DNA from 3 places in the Paenisporosarcina sp. genome. Region 1 is predicted to be linked to each of the others. Evidence: riboswitches for the same ligand, from Rfam matches in the RefSeq annotation. Region 1 holds a riboswitch; each other region holds the start of a gene.
The links. Region 1 has a riboswitch for cyclic di-GMP ahead of AC3EA5_RS15380 (DUF192 domain-containing protein). Riboswitches for the same ligand answer to the same signal wherever they lie in the genome.
Positions count from the first base shown of each region.

Region 1 (7,722 bases):
GCGTTTCTTTTGCTTTGATCTAACAATCATCTTCGGTAATACAAATCCAAAAATGGCACCAAAAAACAGTACCATTATAGCTGGCTTGAACAAATAAAATAACAGTCCGGAAAAAATGACAGAAATCCATTGGAACATAACGTATTCTTCCGGTTTTAATGGAATCCCAGCTCGTTGTAACATCATTTCTATCGATTTATTTTTATCCTTCGCTTTTAACCGCTTTCGGACTTTCTCTTTAGCGGTAGTTAAATCGACTATGCGACGCATTTCTTTATCGGATTTTGGCTCATCACTTTCACTATGAATGAAATGCTGTAATCGTTTGTTCATTTGTTGTTTTTGGTAAAACACTTTGACCAATAAAGCTAGAAAGAACAAAGTAGATGTGACTAATAATAAAATATATCCGATTAGCGTCATAACGTAATCTCATCTTTTTCAATGAAAACATGAGGAGGAATATGGATTCCTGACGTCTCAAGTTTTTCATAAAATTTCGGCCGAACACCTGTCGGGATTAATTTACCACGAATTTTACCAGATGCATCGACCCCAGCTTGTTCATAAACGAAAATATCTTGGAGAACAATGATGTCACCCTCTAGCCCTTGGACTTCCGTGATTTTAACAATCCGGCGAGTTCCGTCTTTTAAACGAGATTGCTGGACGATTACATCTAAAGCTCCTGAAATTTGATCACGAATCGCTTTTACAGGTAAATCCACTCCTGCTAATAAAACCATTGTCTCTAAACGTGAAATCATGTCACGAGGACTGTTCGAGTGACCTGTCGCAAGTGAACCATCATGTCCTGTATTCATCGCCTGTAACATATCAAGTGCTTCAGCACCACGGACCTCACCAATAACGATACGGTCAGGACGCATACGAAGGGAATTCCGTACAAGATCACGAATCGACACTTGTCCATTGCCTTCAATATTGGCTGGACGTGACTCCAATGTCACTACATGGTCTTGAGTAAGTTGTAATTCTGCAGCATCTTCAATCGTTACAATTCGCTCGTCCGCAGGAATGAAACTAGATAATACATTAAGCGTAGTCGTTTTCCCTGACCCTGTACCGCCACTAACGAAAATATTCAGTCGGGCTTTAACGCACGCTTCGATAAATAAAGCCATTTCTTCCGTAACCGTTCCAAATGATATTAAATCCTTAATAGTATAAGGGTCCTTCGAGAATTTACGGATGGTGATTGTCGGTCCATTTAATGCTAATGGAGGAATAATCGCGTTTACTCGAGATCCATCCGGCAGTCGAGCATCAACCATTGGGCTACTTTCATCAATACGTCGACCAATAGGGGCAACAATTCGTTCGATCACATTAAGAACATGTTCATTATCTCGGAATTCGATATCGGTTAATTCAAGACGTCCATTACGTTCACAATAAACATGGTCAGGTCCATTGACCATCACTTCAGATACCGATTCGTCTAAAAGTAGGGGATTGATAGGACCAAATCCTGTTAATTCATTAACTAAATCAGCCGTTACTTTTTTACGGTCAATCGATTTCCGATAAGACTCTTCTTCTTTTAATACTTCTTGAACTAATCGATCAATTTGTTGATCTAAATCATCATGTTCCACTTTCAAATCAATCGTCGCTAATATTTCTTTTTGAATGAGCTTTTTAAACTCTTGTTCTTTTTCTTGATGAACAGCTGTGGGTTTAACAACTTTCACTTCAGGCGCAACAGGTAAAGGAGGAGGGGAAGGAACGACATTCACGCGTTCTTCTACAGGTGTTACTTGCTCAACTTTTTCTGCAACTTCAATTGGTTCGGTGAGTTGCTGTTTTTGTTGCAATCGATTCAGTAAACTCAAGTTCATCTCCTCCTTATTTTTTGCGTCCAAACCACAGTTTTTTGGTTCGTTCTTTTCGACTGTCCGTTTCATCATCAGCATGATTATTCTTAACAATACAATCCGCCAAGCGTCCTAAGTCTTTCGCTAAATCAGTTCCACTTCGACGACTGACAACGGGAATACCAATATTTAATGATTGGCTAGCTAATTTAAAATTGTTTGAAACAAACTCTGCATCAAGTAATTGAAGCATCGCTGGGATTTCTTCTGGTTTAATTAAACCTTCCATATCGTATCGATTGATGACTAATTTTATCTTAGAGGTATAACCAAGTTGATCGAATGTTTCTAACAACTGCTTGGTGTTTTTTAATGCTGTCATATCAGGAGTGGTAACGACTAGAATATCATTCGCAATATCGAGTAAGTCGAGTGTTGTTTCATGAAATGCATAGCCACAGTCAATAACTGTATAGTCGTAATGGTCTTTTAACATATGAACCGCTTTTTTCATCACATCATTCGTTACTAGTTCCGCATGTTCAGGACGTTCTGGAGCAGCTAAAACTTGAATGCCAGATTCATGATTTGTTAAATAGTTGGAGATAAGAGAGTGGTCAATTCTTGCGATGTCTTCGGCAACATCTTTCATCGTGACAGATGTTTTTAAATCTAGGGCAATTGCAATATCACCAAATTGGAGCTTTCCATCAACTAAAGTGATGGATAAATATTTTTTTTGAAGTGCAATTGCTAAGTTTGTAGCTAAAAATGTTTGACCGACGCCACCTTTAGCGCTACATAGGGCAACTACTTTTCCTGTTTTCATTTGTCCTTGTAATTCCAAGGTGGCACCTCCTTAATTATTCGTCGTAACTTCACGACGGTGAAGAGTTAAATGTAATGTTCCACTTTCATGTGCTTGCACCAAACTTACGGTATCTTTAGGATCTATTTCAATTGTGACTGATGAATATTCTACCAGTTCATCATTTTCGTCACGAACCGTCATTTTTTGACCAATCGCTAAAACGCGCACTTTACCATATAATAATGATGTTTTAACGACGGGATCTGTTGTAGAACCGATTATTTCAGTAAATAAAACATCTACAAAATCCTCTGCTTCAATCAGATTTGATACCGATTGAACAAGGTTCGCGCGTATGGAAATTGCTTGTTTCCCCTCGGTGATTTTTTTCGAAAGAACATCATTGATTTGTTGGACAGATTGAACACGAGCGGGAAGTAGAACTTCATCACTTTCAATGCGTGTTGTTGCCAATTTACCAATAACCTCATCTACCGTTTTTAAGCTTGATGCATGGACAGAGGATTTTGGTTTCGTTGTTTCGGTAACCATCTCTTCAGTAATGACCGTGTTCTCCTCAATCATTTGAGTAGAGACAATCACTTTCTGAGTTTCTTCAGGTATTTCACTTTCTTTATTTTTTGAAGAAAGTGTGAATGCAAAAACAAGGGTTGTAATAAGTCCCATGACGATGGCTAATAAAAATAATGTGCGAGAACGCATGTGAACACCTACTCTACTAATCGAATTGTGTATGCACCTTTTTCGGATGCATCATCTAACTGAAAACCTGTACCGACACGTTTTAAGAAAACGCCTTTAATCGTTTTATCTTTGGAATCCATTGGCTCAGAAATATAAAAATAAGCAAAACCTGTAATTTTCACTTGTTTCATTTGATTGGAATCTTGATTATAAGGAACATATACGGGTATTAATAAAATCCTCGGACAATCCCTAGCAGTCATATCATTGCAAGTAGAAATCAAATAGTCGACAGCTGTTTTAGTGGGACCAGCGATATTACCAGTTTGGGTATTAATGATATCGCCAATTTTTAATTCGCCATCGAAGCCATACATTAAATTTTGTTCGTATAGTTTAGCACCGGGTCCTTCAAGTGCTAGTGCGCCGAAATATCCTGTATCGCCTGCAGTTTCATCCACTTTAAGTGTGTATTCATTCCCATAAATAAGAGGGATGGATTCATCAATTCCAATAGGAGCAGCCCCTGAAGCTCGGCCCATTTTACCGATTTCGACAGTGGCTTTTACTTTTACATCCACTTCGTTAAATCCAACGATGGAAGAGAAAAACAATGCAACAGGTTCATTTAAATGAACTGCTACGCTTTTTTCGGGTGTTACTGTAATACCTTGAAGATAGGGAAGTACATCATGTGCATCTAAGATCCCTTTAACAATATTCGTTACAGGTTCCCCTGCATTTGTTGTTAGTTCCTGTCCACCAGATAAGGCAGCTGCGTTGGCCGCTTTTTGAAGATTTGCCTTTGACATATATAAATGGCCGCCATCGACGACTAATCCAGCAAAAGCTGTCAGAACAAGCATTAAAAAAGCTGCAATCAGAATGATATTTCCTCGTTCATCTTTGTGAAAATCACGCATTTTCATCGCTTAACCTCACTCCACTCGAATTGTCGAATCCACTTGAATATCAATAGGTCCGTTAATTACTAACTCAGCTAAAGGCATAATGGCGTTCATTTTATAAGAAAGGGTCACAGTTACATCGTCGCCTGATTCACGAATGCTATCACTTGGCGTAATCGAAACGATCATTGAATTCCCATTTCCTGCTGTGAAATGTTGTTTAGCATACGACTCCATTTCAGCATCTGTGTAACCAAAACTACCGAGACGAACGGTTTCTTGCGCTGTAAAATGCATCGTCGAATACGTGTAAGCAACTCGTCCAAGATCAATGATGAATACTAAAAACAATAAAAAAACAGGAATGACAAGCGCAAATTCAACGAGAGATTGACCTTTCTCCTCGCGAATCATAGGCGAATCACTCCTTGGAAAATCATTGTGCATAATGCGCCTCCTACAATAGCAACACCATACGGAAATGTTTGATTGGATGAATGATTTCGCACAACGGCTAATTTCATTCCATACGTCATGAGGCTGTTGCGGTGAAATAAAGTCAGCCACTGCTTAGATTTTATTAACCTAAACAAAATGAGAAGTAGTGCAACCACTCCGCCAATAATAGACATATAAACCGCAGTCGTTAAAATGAAAACTGATCCTTGAATGGCTCCGATTACTGCCATTAACTTCACATCACCAGCACCCATGCCCTTCATCATGTATGGAATCAAAAGGATGGCGAATCCAACAACCAATCCTAGTAAACTACTTGTTAGACCAATCCAGCCATTAGTGAAAACTTGTAAAATCAAAGCGAGAAGGAGGGAAGGAAGCAACACATGATTATAGATTTTTCTGCTTTTCAAATCTGTAAACAAACAAATTATCATTAAAACGATGAGTAATCCATCTAGTAGTTGCATCCATATTTTCTCCTCTCACTTAAAATTTGTAACTTATTCTGGAGCAGTTTCGTCTGTAAATGCAGCTGTTACTTTTTTGAATTGTTCAACAATAGCGTCTCCGAATAATACTAATAGTCCAACAACCCCAATTGCGATAATTCCCAATACCAACGCATACTCAGCCATACCTTGTCCTTCTTCTTCGTTCATGAAATTTTTGATCCATTGTGTCATGATTATTTCTCTCCTTTTGGTTGTATGTGTAGTTTTTGTCCTTCTTCAAGTGCGAGTTCTTCGATGCGACCTGCTGCTAATTCAATTACCGAATAAGCTTTAGGGATGTGTAGTCCACGTTTTCCTGGAGCGACAAATTGTTCGAGTCCAACCACTACTTGATTGGCATCTAAGTAGACGATGTCAATCGGGTATTTCATAAAATACGTGTGAACCGATCGGCAGGGTTGAATATGAATTCCGGATTGACGAGGAAGTGATGATGTGAATAGAAGTCCCTTTAAACGTTTTCCAAAGGAGTACGCAGGTTTAACATTATTCGCAATCACAGTTCCTTGTACCGAGTCAATCACTTGCACAACTTCACCTCCAACATAAAAAAATGAACCCCGCCTACCGAAAGCGGGGTTCACTAATAGATTAGTAGATATCAAAATGTTGTGATGGCTAATTTTATAAAAGGGCATTAGACCCTCTTGCAAATAGTGATCACTCGTTTTGCATCTCTAAAATCTTATGCCCTGTTCTTTCGGTAGCTGGCTGGCAATTGTGTTTGTACACAAGAAGCCCCTGTAGCTTTGCGTCGCTGACTTTCATCAGGTTTGCCTTTATCGAGAATCAGTAACGAAGTACATCACTTATTTCTCTTATTGCCTATAATAGGTGCAGAAGAAGATTCTGCATATAGTCTAAACTATTCCTTTTGGTAAATTTTATGCGTGTAAAAAGATGTGTTTTTATTCGCGAAAAATTATAATTATAAGAGATTCGACTTATTCCATTAGTCACGCGTATTGATTATATTCACTATATGTTACAGTGTTTATATAGAAGGAGATGGGCGTATGGACCGTTATTGGTTGAAAATTAAGGAAAGTATTTGGTTTATTCCGACCTTATACAGTTTAATATCAGTTGTTATTGCCATTATTTTTTCAACAATTGATCATTTATATGATGATATTTTGCTTATGTACGTCCCGCATGTTTTATTAACAACAGTCGAACTGGCTCAAACGATATTAGGTGGCTTGTCTGCAGCACTTTTAACGATGACCACATTTACGTTCTCGACGATTATGGTTGTTCTGACAACCTATTCTTCACAATTCTCTCCTAGAACACTAAAGAATTTTGTTCGCGATCCAATGGTGTGGCGGGTATTAGGGGTGTTTATGGGTGGGTTTATATATACCACGTTATCTCTTCTATTTATGCAAGAATCAATTTCTGGCGAATCGGTTATTTCATCATTAGTAGGCGTATTATATGCGATGGTTTGCTTAGTGTTCTTTGCGATTTTTATTCACCATATTGCAAAAAATATTCAGGTGAATACGCTCATTGAGAAGTTAACAATTGAAGGGGACGAAGCGGTTGGGTGTTATAAGGAACTTCTAAAGAGAGAAGATATGACAACCAATATAGATGGACATTGGACAGTTAAAAAGATGGCTTATCCAATAAAGGCAGAAAACGATGGGTATATTCAATTATTTAATCTAGAACAAATGGTGAAGGTTGCTCAAAAATATGATGGGCAAATTGAAATTGAATGTTGTATCGGTGATTTTGTTCAATCAAATACACCAGTAGTTACACTTTATGTGAATGAATTAATTGAAATAGAAGAAGATCCTGCGCAATTATTTACGATTGGAAGAGAAAGAGATACAAGACAAGACCCGGTTTTCGCGATTCAAAAGATGGTGGAAGTGTCCCTTCGTGCTATTTCACCAGGAATTAATGATCCAAATACAGCCATTCATAATATTCATCAATTAGGTAGATTGTTGGGAAGTTATAGCCAATTACCTCAAGCAGATTTTGTGTTTAATGATGTGAAATCGATTCATAGAGTGAAATTGAGAATACATACCTTTGAAGAAGTGTTGTATCACACGTATTATCAGTTAAGTCATTATGGAAAAGGGGATATATCCGTTTTGGCAGCTATCTCTGATTCACTAATTAATGCCGCTCAACTGGCTCCACTTACAGCAAAAGAAGAACTGTGGAAAATTCAGTTATACATGATTGAAAGTATGGATGGGACAGAAATACAGTCATTAGATCGTCAATTCTATCAAAAGAAAATTAATCGTTTAGCGGAGTTGGTTGGAACAACAACGATAATATTGAAAAACCAAACCAATGATTATTTTGAGGAAGGTTATGAATTAAAACCATAAGAAAACAAAGCTTGCATCCATAATGGTGCAAGCTTTGTTTTTCTTAAACAGATATCCAAACATACATAACTTCTATCAATTTAAAAAAGAGCGCCGTGGGAAATTGGCGCTCTTTCTTGTACT
Region 1 is NZ_JBYNRN010000041.1:40,420-48,141, forward strand. Features, by position in the region: gene AC3EA5_RS15340 (type II secretion system F family protein) at 1-423, opposite strand, end outside; gene AC3EA5_RS15345 (TadA family conjugal transfer-associated ATPase) at 420-1,856, opposite strand; gene AC3EA5_RS15350 (CpaE/TadZ family protein) at 1,870-2,685, opposite strand; gene cpaB (Flp pilus assembly protein CpaB) at 2,698-3,372, opposite strand; gene AC3EA5_RS15360 (pilus assembly protein TadG-related protein) at 3,381-4,283, opposite strand; gene AC3EA5_RS15365 (TadE family protein) at 4,293-4,676, opposite strand; gene AC3EA5_RS15370 (A24 family peptidase) at 4,673-5,191, opposite strand; gene AC3EA5_RS15375 (Flp family type IVb pilin) at 5,225-5,407, opposite strand; gene AC3EA5_RS15380 (DUF192 domain-containing protein) at 5,410-5,766, opposite strand; cyclic di-GMP riboswitch class I at 5,936-6,024, opposite strand; gene AC3EA5_RS15385 (DUF2254 domain-containing protein) at 6,253-7,599, shown strand; gene AC3EA5_RS15390 (GNAT family N-acetyltransferase) at 7,722-7,722, opposite strand, start outside.

Region 2 (7,722 bases), on a different contig from region 1:
TCATCCTTTTAAGTTCTATGTATCTATTTACTTCATGAATCTTATATACTAGAAAGTATACTACACTTTTACCAATGGAAGGTGTGTGAGTAATTTGGAGCGTAAACGCTTAGGAGATATTTTAGTTAGTGCAAATATTATTACTGAAACGCAATTAATGGAAACTCTTGAAAAAAAGTCAGCAGATCAACGTCTTGGTGATGCGCTTTTAGAACGTGGCATTCTTACTGATCAACAACTGATCGAGGTTCTTGAATTCCAGCTTGGGATTGCTCATGTTTCGCTGAATTTATTTCCAATAGATGAAACCTTGTTGGGACTTTTAGGAGTAGACTATTGCAAAAGAAACTTTGCCTTGCCCATCGAAAAAAATGGAACTCAATTGAAAGTTGCTATGGCTGATCCATTAGACTTTGTAGCAATTGATGATATTGAATTGCGGACAGGTTTTACTGTGATGCCTGTTATATCGTCAAAAAATGATATTTTAGAATCAATTGATAAATTTTCACAAGTAAATAAAGATTTATATGTTGAAACTTCCGGTAGACTTGACGATGAAAGTCAAGAAGAAGCACCTGCCATCAGACTAACCAATCAATTATTTATGCAAGGTTTAGCACTAGGTGCAAGTGATATACATATTGATCCACTTGAAGATAAAATCCATGTCAGATATCGTGTGGATGGCTTATTGAAAACAGATCGTGTTCTCCAAGCATCCCAGTTCGCGTCACTTATTGCGCGTCTAAAAATCATGGCCAATCTAAATATTACCGAATCGAGATTACCACAAGATGGCCGAATTAGACTTACTCAAAGTGAACAAATTATTGATTTGCGTGTTTCAATTTTACCAACCGTTAATGGAGAAAAAGTCGTTATACGTATTTTAGATAAAAACAAAGCGATTAAACCAATTAATCAATTGGATTTTAATAAACGTTATTTACAAGCATTTATTAAAATGGTGGAGCAGCCTTCTGGAATGGTGTTATTGACTGGTCCAACAGGTTCAGGGAAGACAACGACTTTGTACTCCGCTCTGCAACATATTAATCGAGACACAACCAATATCATTACGATCGAAGATCCTGTTGAGTATCAGATAGAAGGAATCAATCAAGTTCAAGTTAATCCACAAATTAATTTATCTTTTGCTAGTGGCTTACGTGCGATATTAAGGCAAGATCCAAATATCATAATGGTCGGAGAAATTCGTGATGAAGAAACGGCTGAAATTGCTATTAGAGCAGCATTAACCGGACATTTTGTTATGAGTACACTGCATTCAAATGATGCGATTAGCAGTGTGCCACGTCTACTGGATATGAATATTGAGCCATACTTAGTCATATCCGCATTAAATGGCGTCATTTCTCAACGATTAGTTCGAAAGATTTGCGAAAATTGTAGGGTTGAACATGTACCATCTGCAGTAGAAAAAACGGTGTTTGACAAACGTTTTATTGGAATTGAAAAAATCTATAAAGTTTCTGGATGCAGTAAATGCTTAAATACAGGCTATAAGGGCCGAATTGCGTTACATGAAATGTTTATATTAGATGAAAAAATACGTGACCTACTATTTAATGAAGCAAGTATGTTTGACATTCAAAAAGAAGCCATGAGACAAGGTATGATTCCGCTTCTTGACGATGGGTTATTAAAGGTTAAAGCAGGTTTCACTACTTTAGAAGAAGTATTAAAAGTCGCGAAAGTGAATTAAGAAGGGAACGTTGGTATGAATGAACAACTAAGTCAATTACTTCGAGCTGCATTTGATCTTGGGACATCTGATGTGCATTTAACCGTCGGTATGCCACCTATTATGAGATTAGATGGTGAGTTGAAGCGTTTTGGACAAGATGTTTTAAAACCACAGGATATTGAAACGATGACCCGATCCATTCTGACTAATGAAATGTGGGAAAAGTTTATTGAAAAAGGGGAAATTGATTTTTCACATGGCTTACCTGGTGTTTCCCGTTTTCGTGTAAATGCTTATCATCAAAGGGATTGTATTGGTCTTGCTTTTCGAGTTATTCCAACACATATACCTACTTATGAAGAACTATCATTGCCACCAGTTCTTCGAGATATTTCAACTCGTCCCCAAGGGTTAGTTTTAGTGACTGGGCCAACTGGTTCTGGTAAATCAACGACATTGGCTTCTATGATATCGGAAATGAATAAATCGATGAAAAAACATATTATTACACTTGAAGATCCAATTGAGTATTTACATAGTCATGGAACATGTATGATTAATCAACGTGAAGTAGGTTTTGATACGAAATCATTTTCATCTGGTTTACGAGCCTCTTTAAGACAGGATCCAGATGTCATTTTAGTTGGAGAAATGCGAGATTTAGAAACCATTTCTACGGCAATTACCGCTGCTGAAACGGGGCATTTAGTTTTTGCAACCTTGCATACTACCAGTGCAGTAATGACCATTGATCGAATCATCGACGTTTTTCCGCCTAGTCAACAACCGCAAATTCGAATTCAACTTGCATCTGTTCTGCAAGCCGTTGTTTCTCAGCGATTATTCCCTAAAAAGGAAGGGAAAGGTCGTGTTGGTGCATTTGAAGTATTACTAAATGTACCGGCTGTAAAGAATTTAATCCGTACTGAGAAAATTCATCAAATTACTTCGGTTATGCAATCTAGTAGAAATATTGGAATGCGAACAATGGAATCGGAAATAGAACGTTTGGTTAAAGAAGAAAAAGTTAGTTTTGATAGTGCTAGTCCATATTTATCGGAGAAGACGATTTAATGGGATACTATGGATATGAAGGTCGAGATCGAAAAGGATTAGTGATCGCTGGTAGTATTAAAGCTACTTCAATAACCGATGCAAAACAAAAATTGACGGTTAAAGGTATTTCTACAAAGAAAATTGAAGAAAAAACCGGGATTCTTTACACGGAGATTCCTTTATTGGAAAAATCCATACCTTTTAAAGAACTCGTTATATTCATTAGACAGTTTTCTACTTTGATTAAAGCTGGAATTACGATTTTGGATGCAACATCAATCTTAAAAGATCAATCTACTTCTAAAAAAATGAAAATTGTTCTTGGGGAAATATTAGATGACTTACGGGAGGGTTACCCCTTCTCAGAAGCTGCTTCCAAACACCCGAAAGTTTTTCCAACTCTCTTTTCAAATATGTTACGTGCAGGTGAAGCGGGTGGGCAATTCGATGAAATATTAGATCGACTTGCACTGTACTATGAAAAATCTCACACGACTCGTCAAAAAGTGAGATCCGCAATGACTTATCCACTTGTCTTGTTAGCAGTTTCGATATTGGTCATTGTCTTTATGATTGGATTCATTGTTCCTCGATTTGCAGGAATGTTTTCTTCATTTGGAGCAGAACTTCCTTGGTCAACTCAATTACTTTTGTCATTAAGTTCAGTTGTAACAACCTATTGGTGGATATTTATACTTGTTATCACAATTTTAATATTCGCCTATCAAACGGTTAAAAATAAATCTACTGTCCGTTATAAAATTGACTCTTTAATATTGAAAATTCCTGTGTTTGGTCCTCTCATGAAAAAAGCAATTCTCGCGAGAATGACACGAACACTTAGTACGCTATATGAATCGAGTGTTCCAGTAACGCAAGCACTTGATATAGTTGAAAAAGTAGTAGGAAACTCCGTAATTGAAAAGTTATTGAGAGAAGCAAGTGTAAGTGTGCAAGAAGGGAATTCAATTGCCAAACCATTTGTAGGACATTGGGCAGTACCACCATTTGTTTCTCAAATGATGATTTTAGGAGAAAAGTCAGGTACTCTTGATTTTATGTTAGATAAAGTCGCCGATTTTTATGAACAAGAAGTCGATCAAAGTGCAGAACAATTGAAAACATTGTTAGAGCCTATGCTCATCTTGTTTATAGCAGTCGTAATTGGAGGAGTTGTGGCGTCTATCATGATACCGATGTTCTCGATTTTATCGGAAGTTCAATAATTTTATAACTTTAGACATATTTCGACTTGAAATAATTGTTTACCAACCGATAATATAGGTAATAGGAAGAATGATGGACGCAAGGACAAATTACCTGTATGTGGGCACTTGGGTAATTTTGAGCAAATAGTGCACCCACCCATTGAAAACATTTAGGGGAGAGATTTAGATGAGAAAATGGTTAAAGCACTTAAAAAATCAAAAAGGGTTAACGCTAATTGAACTATTAGCAGTAGTCGTAATCCTAGGAATTATTGCAGCAATCGCTGTACCGGCAATTGGGAATATTATTGATAATTCTAAAGATGATGCACACAAATCTAATGCATTGTTGATAATAAACTCAGCGAAACTTGGAATTGTTAGTGGAGAAGTAACTTCTTCAATGCTTACTGATAACTTAATTACTTTAGATGAATTAGTTACAGCAGGAGTTTTAGATGGTCTACCTGCAGATCCTTCAGTTGATGGAACAACATATAGTAAAGGTTCATCGTTTGTCAAATACATTCCTGCAAATGCTAGCACTCCAGCAGCGTACAAAATAACATTAAAAAGTAATAGTGGTACTTTATATTATAAAGCTGATATAACAGAAACCGAAATAAATGCTGGAGCAGACCCAACTCCATAACTATCTGATATAAATAGCCCTTTGCTTTTAAGCAGGGGGCTATTATTATAGTTAATACATACATATACATAGAATTAGAGGTGACGAAGATTGTCGACATATTGGGGAAATCATGCAGCAGTGTTTATTACATTTACGAAACGATATATCCGTATTTTAGTCGGCAATCGGAAACACCAATATACGCATGCGATTCAACGTATTATTGAAGATGGTTGGATTGACAAAAGTGAAATCATTCAAGATGAACAATTGGTTCGTGCTTTAACTTCGGTTGTAAAACAATATAAATTGGCAGGATTAAAAACATATGTCTCCTTTTCCTCACATGAATTATTACTTCGTTCAACAAAATTGCCACTGAGTGTTCCGATTGAAGAGTTAAAAGGCAGTTTATATATGGCGCTTGGTGAATCATTCCAACTTCCTTTCCAAGATCCTATTATTGAAATCGTTGGTACTGCAGAAGTTGATGGTAAAAGAGAGGTTCGTGCATTAGCTGTTCCGGAAGAAGGCATCAATAAAATGGTGGCCATACTTAAGCAATCAAAACTACGACCAGTTGTTATGGATGTTCCATTTTTAAACCTCTATCGTTTATTTCAGGAACAATTTCATTTAACTGAAGAACAGAATATATTATTAATTCATGCGGAGTTAGATGGAGTTCAGTTAAGTATGTTCCACAATCATGAACCGGTTTATGTTCGAACCTTTACGTTAGTTCCACCAACTGAATATACGGCTTTTGAATCAAGAACAGGTTTTCAATACATAGAAGTCCCAAAAGAAGATGTCGTATTTACCGAACATATGAATATGATGAAAAAAGAAATTGAACGATTACAGTCATTTTATCAATTCAATTTACAACAAGGTAAACAAAAAATCGACACGATTTGTTTAGCAGGCGATCATCCTCATTTAGGTGAGTTAAAAGAAAGTTATGCAGATTCAGAAGACATCAATGCTTTTCTCTTACATGAACAATCTTGGGGAACGAAGACAGGGTATAAGATTCCAGACTCATTTGCAGAATTAGTTGGCCTTTCTTGGAAGTAAAAGGGGTATTACATATGCGACATGTCGATATCAATCTCATACAAACTAAAAATAGACCGAAAGAATGGCTTTTTATCTCGGTTTTTTTAGTGATTCTTCTATTTTGTTTATTTGCCTGGATATGGTCGATTTATCATGAAAAACACCAACAAGTTGAGAACTTAGAGAATTTAATTGCATCGCAAGTTTCAATTCCGGTTGCAACGGAAGAGGATCCTAGGGTGGTTGAATTTGATCGTTATGAATCCGCAGTAGAATGGGCATCAACTCAGCCGTATTCTAAAATTGCAATACTAGTAGAGTTATCAAAAAAACTACCAGTTCGTGGTTATTTCACCTCTTATGTATTCATTGATGATTCAATTGAGTTAGAGGTTCAATTTGATAGTCATGCTGAAGCAGCTTTCTATTTAACTTCAATTCAACAATCCCCATTCATAAATGAAGCCAGAATTTTATCTGTTACTAAAGATACACTTGCTCAAGAAAATGCTGTTAATGAAGAAACATTTGTTCAACCTAGGACCATTGCAGTGTATTCAATTTTGTTAAATCAAGATGCATTGAAAGACCTTGATTCCGAACAGGAGGGGTCTCCATGATTGTATTTGAACGAAAACATTGGCAAGTGATCATAGGTGTGTTTAGTGCATTATTTATTTTAGGAGTTTTATTTTATTTTTTATTAGTAAGACCAACAAATGAGCGTATTGAGCTTTTAAAGACACAAAGTCTAAAATCTGAAGTTAGTGAACCAGTGAATGAAGAACCTGTTTCCATTTCAGAGAGTGAAATTGCAATTTTGACCCAAAAAGTGCCGATTACTAGAGAAGAAGAATCCATTATATTAGACTTGGAAAAATCGGCTTTAGCCTCTGACACATTATTAGACTCAATTGTATTTCAGTATGATGGCTTGATAAATGAACAATTCACGGAAGTTGAAATTGAAGATGGTTCACCATCTGAAACAGATACAGAATTGGTTATTAGCGATGACGCAATTCAACAAACGCAACCTGTTCCACCTCCTCCTGATTTAAAAACAATTGTTGTTGAGCTTGAAATCCAATCAAAAGATTATGAAAGTATGTTGCTGTTTCTAGAAGAAATGGAAAAGCTAAATAGAATTTATACCATTGAAACGTTTGCGTTTACAGGATTTAGTGAAGGAGAAGAGAGAGTAGGTCCAATGGAAGATTTATTTAACTATTCCATTCAACTTGTGACGTATTATGCTCCTGATATCAATTTACCGATAAAGATGGATAATCCTGCGTCTTCAGAAGAAGCGGAGAAGATTAATCCTTTACAAGATGTTACAGAAGTAAAAGAAACGATTAGTTCCTTAGAAGGTAGTAGCATATCTTCAAGTGAACAAAGTATCTCCGAGATAACTGAACAGGAAGTAGTTTTAGATCCTCCTTCTGAGGTCTCTGAACAACCTGCAGCTTTACAACAACCTGCTGAAAAAAGTCATGTTGTTAAAAGTGGGGAAACCTTATTTTCAATTTCAATGGATTATTACGGCAATCGAAATGGCGAAACCATTATCATGAAAGCGAATAATAAAAAAGTGAATACCGTATTTGTCGGAGAAGTTTTACGAATCCCTTCCTATTAATGAATTGAGGTTTTTTATGATAATCACAATTTCCATATTCTTTTTCTTATATGGATTACTATTTGGTTCCTTTTTTAATGTTGTCGGTTTAAGGATTCCAAAAAAACAGTCAATTGTTAGTCCTCCTTCAACATGTTCGAATTGTAAAAGGAGATTAACAATTTTAGATTTGGTTCCCGTATTTTCTTATATTTTTCTAAAGGGAAAATGTCGTAGTTGTGGACAAAAAATTCAATGGATCTACCCGGTGATGGAATTATGTACAGGAATTCTATTTTCCATTGCCTATCTAAAACTAGGATTCTCTAAAGAACTAATCGTTGCTCTCCTTTTCATTTCCATGTTAGTCATCATCACTGTTTCAGATTTAGCTTATATGTTAATTCCTGATAAGGTATTAATTTTCTTT
Region 2 is NZ_JBYNRN010000012.1:205,821-213,542, forward strand. Features, by position in the region: gene AC3EA5_RS04245 (GspE/PulE family protein) at 86-1,729, shown strand; gene AC3EA5_RS04250 (type IV pilus twitching motility protein PilT) at 1,745-2,785, shown strand; gene AC3EA5_RS04255 (type II secretion system F family protein) at 2,785-3,993, shown strand; cyclic di-GMP riboswitch class II at 4,060-4,143, shown strand; gene AC3EA5_RS04260 (type II secretion system protein) at 4,163-4,627, shown strand; gene pilM (type IV pilus biogenesis protein PilM) at 4,718-5,689, shown strand; gene AC3EA5_RS04270 (PilN domain-containing protein) at 5,704-6,291, shown strand; gene AC3EA5_RS04275 (LysM peptidoglycan-binding domain-containing protein) at 6,288-7,313, shown strand; gene AC3EA5_RS04280 (prepilin peptidase) at 7,330-7,722, shown strand, end outside.
Region 2: another riboswitch for cyclic di-GMP. It lies ahead of AC3EA5_RS04260 (type II secretion system protein); the one in region 1 lies ahead of AC3EA5_RS15380 (DUF192 domain-containing protein).

Region 3 (7,722 bases), on a different contig from region 1:
ATGGGACTAGTTATGCACATGGGGTTAATTGAAAAGGCAGCTTCAGAAAACTGGCCAATCAATTTAATTTTATTGACGGTACCGGATGAAGAAGTAAACAGTTCTGGTATGCGCGCGGCAGTATTGAAACTCAACGACTTACGCAATGAGCATGATTTGACATATAAATTGTTTTTAAACGGCGAACCCGTTTTCTCTCAAGAACCTGGCGATCCAAATTTCTATATTTACTCTGGGACAATTGGGAAAATCATGCCTTCAGCTCTCTTTTATGGCATGCAAACGCACGTCGGTGAACCATTAAGCGGCATCACGGCGAACTATATTGCATCCTACTTAACTCAGCGAATGGAGTTTAACTCTTTATTCCAAGAAACGGTTCTTGGTGAAAAAACACCTCTACCCGTTTCATTGCAACAACAAGACTTAAAAATGGAATACTCGACCCAAACGCCATATCGTGCAAAAGCACTCTACAATGTCTTTTTAATGAAGCGTAACGCAGCGGAAATCATGGATTTATTCGAGCAAGTAGCTAAAGAATCGGCGGATGCTTGTAATAAAGACTATCAACGCATTTGTGAACGTGAAGGGGTTGAACCAGTTGGTGACATCCAAGTGTTGCGATACGAACAATTGATGGACCACGCAGAAAAGAAATTCGGCATGGATTATATCGACAGCGTCAAAGCGTTAGTCGGAGAAAACACAGAGTGGGACGATCGCGAAAAATCATTCCGGATTGTTGACACGCTGATGATCCAATGCCAAGAACTCGCTCCTGCGATCGTGTTAATGTACACACCACCATACTATCCAGCAGTGAACACGAGTGAAGACGAGGTAGTTGAAGCCTGCGTTAAGTATGTAAAAGAAAAAGGTGACATGGACTTCAATCTACCTGTCGAACGCATGCATTATTTCAACGGAATCTCGGACCTAAGCTATGTAAACTACGAAGACGTAACGGGTGGCTGGCAAGTGTTTGAAGCAAATACACCAGTATGGGGAGATTCCTATTCAATTCCGTTTGATGGAATGGCTGAACTACAAGCGCCAATCTTGAACGTAGGTCCTTTTGGTAAAGACGCTCACAAACGGACAGAGCGATTGCATATTCAAAGTGCCTTTGTCGAAGTACCTGCACTGGTTGAAGGTATGGTTAAGGAAGTACTGGTTAATAGGGTGAAAGTATAGAACGATTTTTAAATGATGATTACATGTCAGTTGGCCAGCCAATTGACATGTTTTTTTCATCCATCAAAATCGATTCTATTTATTCTATTAACAAAACTATTTACCTATTCTACTATTAGTTCAATTCACATGTGCAATATGATAGCTAAAGTTGTATAATATTGCTAGATAAGAACTAACTTAGTAAAAGTAATTAGTTCTCATTTGAAAAAGGCAAATTCATCGAAAGGTGAAGACGCAAAGTTCCAGACCTAATACCGAAATGGTAATGGTGGCTGAACCGCTGAAGAATGATGAGTATAAACTTGAATAAGTTTAATTCACATTTCTTCCTTGTTTTTCTATCACAATTAGAAAAGGGGAGTTTTTTTATGTCGATTTTTACTGGTAAAAGTTACAAATCACTACTAAGCGCCATGTTACTTGGAGGATTCGTTGTTAGTGCAGGAGTCAATCCGGCTTATGCAGATACGGACGAAAGTGTAGTTGATAGCGAAAATGAAGAGGTAATCGAAACAGAAGAGCCTTCATTGGTTCCAGGAGATTTCTTTTATTTCCTTAAAACAATTCAAGAAAATTTACAATTAGCTTTCACATTCAGTGATGAAAAAGAAGCGGAATTGTTAAATGCGTTTGTTGAAGAACGTATTTTAGAGGCTACTGCCTTATTTGAAAATGGTGAAGAAGAGTTGGCGAATGAAATTCTTCAACTTGCGATTGATCAACAAGAAGAAGCTATCGCTAAATTTAATGAATTAACAGAAGATGAGGCAACAGAAGATAGTACGACAGAACCAACTCCTTCTGAAGAAGAGGATACAACTGAAGAAGAAAACCCGACTGAAGAAGAAGGAACTACCGAAGAAGAAAATGCAGAAACCGATGAAACACCTGTGGATGAAGAATCTCCTGAATCGGATGAAGTCGTAGAAGAAGAACCTGCAACTGAAGAAACAGAAGAAGATTTAGCGCGTGCTGCATTAATCGAAAAATTCTCATCAAACCTATTAGCCCTACAAGCGGCATTAGAAAAAGTAGAAAATCCTAAAGCAAAAGAAGCATTAGCAAAAAACGTGCTAAAAGCGATTGAACGTCTAGACAAAAAAGTGGAGAAAAAATTAGCGAAATTAGCTAAAAAAGCAGCGGAAGAAACTGAAGAAACTCCAGAAGAACCATTAGAAGAACCTGCAACGGAAGAAGAAGTTGTCAATGAAGAACCAACAGAGGAACCAACTGAAACAGAAGAAGAGGTAGATACAGAAACTGCTACTGAAGAATCAACAGAAACGACAGAAGCTGACACTGAATCTACTGTAGAAACAACTGTTGCCGCTGTAACAGCCGTTACAAAAACAGTTGAACAAAAAACAACTGCGACTAAAGCAGAAACTAAAAAAGTTGATGCCGCTAAAAAAGCGGAAGAAGCTAAAGCAAAGGCTGAAGCTAAGCGTCAAGAAGCTGCAAAGAAGGCTGAATTAAAAGCTGCTGAAGCGAAAGAAAAAGCCGCACAAAAAGCAGAACAAGCAAAAGCAAAAGCTGAAGAAAAACGACAAAATGAAGCAAAAGCTAAGGCTGAAGCTAAGCGTCAAGAGGCTTTAAAGAAAGCTGCTGAAGCTAAAGAAAAAGAAAATAAATCAAAACGAGAAGAAAAATCCGATTCACAAAAAGGCAACAAAAATGAAGACAAATCTAATAATGGCAAAAAGGATAAAGATGAGTAATTCCTTTATCTCAAGTAAAGTTGGAAATTTCAATAGGGTGTGATTTAGATCGTTAAAAATAATATAATCTTACTCTTTTGTTTAATTCTAGCGACGATCTTGGGTGCTTATGCACAAGATATCGGAGGTTTATTGTCGCAGAGGGTAGGTAGTATATCTCCTTTTAGAAGTTTATTTATCGTAACCTTGAGTAGCTGGTTGCTGTATATACTTACAGCTGTATTAGCATACATTTTCAAACGGAATGATACTTTACAAAAGAAAAATTTCTTTATTTATGTGATGTTAACAATTATTGTTGGTGGACTCGTTTCGTTATGGTCGCTTTTTGTTTTAGCTATGTCAGGTTAATAAAAGACACATATTTTAAGCAACCAATTACAATGTGATTTCATTGTAATTGGCTGCTTTTTTATTTATATACTAACTCATTGAAATATAAATTATCCCTAGTTTTGCCTTTCTTTTTATATCCAGACGATTTCATAAAATACCCAACAGTATGCGAAGTTGTTGTATTAGTAAATGCTTTTAATTCCCGATTCGAAATGCTTGGACCGACCAGAAAGAACCAATCCGTCATTGCATCTGCAAACGGATTACTCGGCATGGTCATGCAACTCGGGCAATAATAACTGCGACTAGATTTTTTAAGTAAATGAAAGTCGCAACTAGAGCAAAATAAGCCTCTCTTTAAATCACTAGGGAGTATAGAGTATTTCGTGCATAAGGGATTGAGCGTAAAGGGGGTGTTTTCTGACCATAAAGAGGTTATGGTTGAATGAAATAAATCTTCAGCTATTAACGAAGAGAGGTTTTCGTATGCCTTCAATAAAATCGGTAGCTCACTAGCAACATGAACATTAGTTATAAAAGTTGATTTGTTAATAATGGTGGATGCGTAAGGAAAAATTACTGCATAAAAAACTGGAATCTCAATCTCATTTCTCTTAAGCCAGCGAACCAATCGATCTCGAATCGTTTCAGCTTGAACGCAAGAACAATCATGTGATTTTGTATAAGTTGAGGTAGTTTGAATCACTTGTCGAGGGGAGTCCTTAAAATCCAGTGAGCCTGTCCAATTCTTCACTTCTAAAATCAAGAAATATTTGCTGGTTCCAATTAAGACATCAATCTGTGAGCTTGAAATGATAGGGTCATGTAAATATAGATTTGGTAAAATAGCGTAAGGTTCTGCAAAAGCAACTCGTCGCAACACTTGATCAACTCGTTCTTCGCCACCAAATCCAGCCGTATAATTGTAAAGATCCATGCTAACTTTCTCATACATTGGATGTCGCTCAGGTAATCGCTTTTTCAACCGACTCAGCGCATCAATATTGACAGGCTTGTACCGCGTATAAAATATAAAAATCATCTCCTTTTCAAAAATCTATCAAATAATCTGATAACTTACAAGAGAACAAAAGAATTTTTTTCCAATAAAGAATTGTGTGTAAAACGTGAATACTAGAATAGCCCTCTCCAAATCTAGAATAGGCCAGTCGAATCCTTGAATAGCTCCAACGAGATATAGAATCACACCTTCAAATCCTCGAATACCACCCGCGAAATGTAGAATGTGAGATCACCACACAAATACAACACCCGTGAAATCTAGAATACTCCAACCCGCTAATCCCACAACAACACATACAGGAAAATCTCCCCACAACAAAATCCTCATTCCAATCTATCCACTATTTGCTATTATATGAGAAACGTAGAAAGGAAGTGGAACCTTGAAAAAGCTAAAATGGATAGTTTTGGCATTGCTATGTTTGCATATGTTACTACCTACTCAAACGAGTGCAGCCGGTTTTACTGACGTCCCAACAAGTCACTGGGCTTACCAATCAATTACTAAACTATCTAATTCAAATATTATTAATGGATATAACAATGGAAGATTTGGTCCTGATGATCGAATCACGCGTGCTCAAGCTGCTATATTAATAGCGAAAGCTTTAAGAATCCCTTTAGAAACATCTTTTAAACCAAGTTATCAAGATATCAATCCTACAACTGGAGGATACAAAGAAATAGTAGCTCTTACGGAGAAAGGAATATTCTCGAATGCTACGAAATTTAATCCTAGCTCACCATTGTCAAGAGACCAAATGGCAAAAGTTCTAGTAACGGCGTATCAAATCATTGTAGATGATAATCATCAAGTGAAGTTTCAAGATGTTTCAACGACAATGACCTTACATTCTTATGTTACAACAATTGCAGAAGTAGGAATATCAGTCGGATATTCACCATTACAATTCGCACCAAAGACATCTGTTACACGTGCTCAAATGGCAGCATTTCTTGATCGTGCAATGCAATTTAACGGAAATCGCAATAACGGTGTCATCAAATATGATACTGCGAATAAAACCTATATAGATACTACACTTCCTTTAGTAAATGAAGTGGCAAAACAAACAGCAAGATTAGTAAATTTAGAAAGAGCTAAGGAAGGACGTTCAACTTTAGTAATTGATGCGCAATTATCGAAGATTGCGGCAATTAAAGCTGAAGATATGAATAAGAATGATTATTTCGACCACAAATCTCCTACCTACGGAGACCCATGGGATATGGCAGAGCATTTTGGATATACGTATAGCCGATTTGGTGAGAACATTGCCTATGGTCAAGAAACTCCCGAAGAAGTAGTTAAAGCATGGATGAATTCACCAGGTCATAAATCCAATATCTTAAGTCACTCTTACACAAATATTGGAGTAGGAATTGCTAAAGATGAAAATGGTCGCATATACTGGGTTCATATGTTTTCAACTAAATAAATGCAAGAAGCCAGCCACATAATGTTGTGTAGCTGGCTTCTTGTGAAAAAAAGAGGAATTAAATTGGAAAATTTACATTTTGAAATTAGTTCATATTCAGCGGCTGAAGGTTCACCTTATGGAATCCCGATACCGGAACATTATGATTACTGGGTTCCCCTCATGAAATATTTTATTGAAAAATCCGATACGGTTGAAATACATTGCTGGACTGAAGAAACTAAAACGATTGAAGAAACAAAGGCCATCACAAATGAATTTGTTATTTCTCATAAGTATAAACTTACTTATTTTAAAGCCAAGTTGACACCAGCAATAATCCAACATCTTCTTTACGATAATCTTACTCAACATGGAGAATTAAAATGGTTTTCAGTTTTTTTAAGTTATAATAATAAATCCATAGTAAATATGGGACATTGGTCGACTGAGAATACAGCGGATAATTTGACAGATCGAGAAATAGAATTTATTAAGTCTGTTATGCCAGCAGACACAGGTTACATAACTTGGTAAGAGTTAAGCTACTAAAGCTTTCTTTAGAGTGTCACCTTTGTTTATGATCTTTGCTCCCCATGTTAGAATAGAAACTATGAAAAAATACATTTTATTTATATTAATCGTCTCTGCTCTATTCTATTCGTCAGGACAAACATATGAAGAACAGTCTCTCATTCCGACACTCGAACATTGGTTACCAAACAAACCTTTTATTCACATCTTATCTATGTTTCAAATTCCTTATTGGGGAGGCATTGTCTCAATAGACGAGAGAGGATATTATCTATTCATTGAATTTTTAATTAGAAAAGGTGCACATGTCTTTACATTTGGCGCATTAGCAATTTCAGCTTATATCATGACGCAGAAATATTTTCTTTCTTTTTTATTAACAATATTAATCGCCGTAATTGATGAATTTCATCAATCATTGACGGGTGGAAGAACACCAACAGTTCAAGATGTATTACTCGATGCATATGGTGCAATTTTCGCCTTATTAACAATCTTTGTTTTAAAATATGTTCATTCATATAAAAAGTCAGGTTTGTACAAACAAACGTGACTTTTTCTTTACTTAGTGCCCTATAATGTTAGCGTTTTCAAAAAGTTTCTAAAGATTGTGTAAACTCACTTTGCGAATCTAGTATTTTTTGCTAAAGTAATAGATGTTAGAGATTCTTAAGGATCTCACTACAAGGAGGAAAGTTCATGTTGAAAAACAAAAAGTTCTTAGCTTCTACAGTTACAGCTGCAGCAGTTGCTACAGCATTGGTACCCGCAGCATCTGCTGATGAGGTTGCAAAATTTAATGACGTATCTGATAAATACGTGGATGCGGTTGACTTTCTAGTAGGACATGGTATTACAAGTGGCCTAACAGAAACTACTTTTGGAACAGCTACAGAAATAAAACGTGTGGATGCCGCAGTTTTTGTTGCAAAAGCTTTAAATTTAGATCCAGCAGGTACATATGAAGATGCTGGTTTCACGGATGTTCCAGAGCGAGCGCAATGGGCTGTAAATGCATTGTACGAATTAAATATGATTAACGGATTGGATGCTGACACTTTCGGTTCAAACCAATCTCTTACAAGAAATCAATCTGCATTATTAATTGCTAATGCAGCAGGGTTAGATGTCAACATGAATGTTACAAAGACTCAATATACTGATGTTAATGAACGTTTTGCTCCATATGTAGATGCTCTCGTTAAAGCTGGAATTGCATTTGGTAAAACAGATAAGAAATTTGGTTCTGAAGATTTCTTGAAACGTGGTGAATTAGCTTTATTCCTTGACCGAGCTAAAGAATACTTTGGTTATACCGACTTAACAATCATGCATACGAATGATACGCACTCGTATTTAGAAAAAGCACCTTATTATGCGACTGCGGTAAAAGAAGTAAGAGCTCAAAGTGAAAACAGCATTTTATTAGACGCTGGGGATGTATTCTCTGGAGATCTTTACTTCAATTTATTTGAAGGACAAGCTACATTAGA
Region 3 is NZ_JBYNRN010000032.1:29,173-36,894, forward strand. Features, by position in the region: gene AC3EA5_RS11325 (M20/M25/M40 family metallo-hydrolase) at 1-1,197, shown strand, start outside; cyclic di-GMP riboswitch class I at 1,400-1,485, shown strand; gene AC3EA5_RS11330 (DUF5667 domain-containing protein) at 1,569-2,918, shown strand; gene AC3EA5_RS11335 (hypothetical protein) at 3,051-3,269, shown strand; gene AC3EA5_RS11340 (nuclease-related domain-containing protein) at 3,331-4,191, opposite strand; gene AC3EA5_RS11345 (S-layer homology domain-containing protein) at 4,661-5,716, shown strand; gene AC3EA5_RS11350 (hypothetical protein) at 5,780-6,232, shown strand; gene AC3EA5_RS11355 (VanZ family protein) at 6,309-6,782, shown strand; gene AC3EA5_RS11360 (5'-nucleotidase C-terminal domain-containing protein) at 6,929-7,722, shown strand, end outside.
Region 3: another riboswitch for cyclic di-GMP. It lies ahead of AC3EA5_RS11330 (DUF5667 domain-containing protein); the one in region 1 lies ahead of AC3EA5_RS15380 (DUF192 domain-containing protein).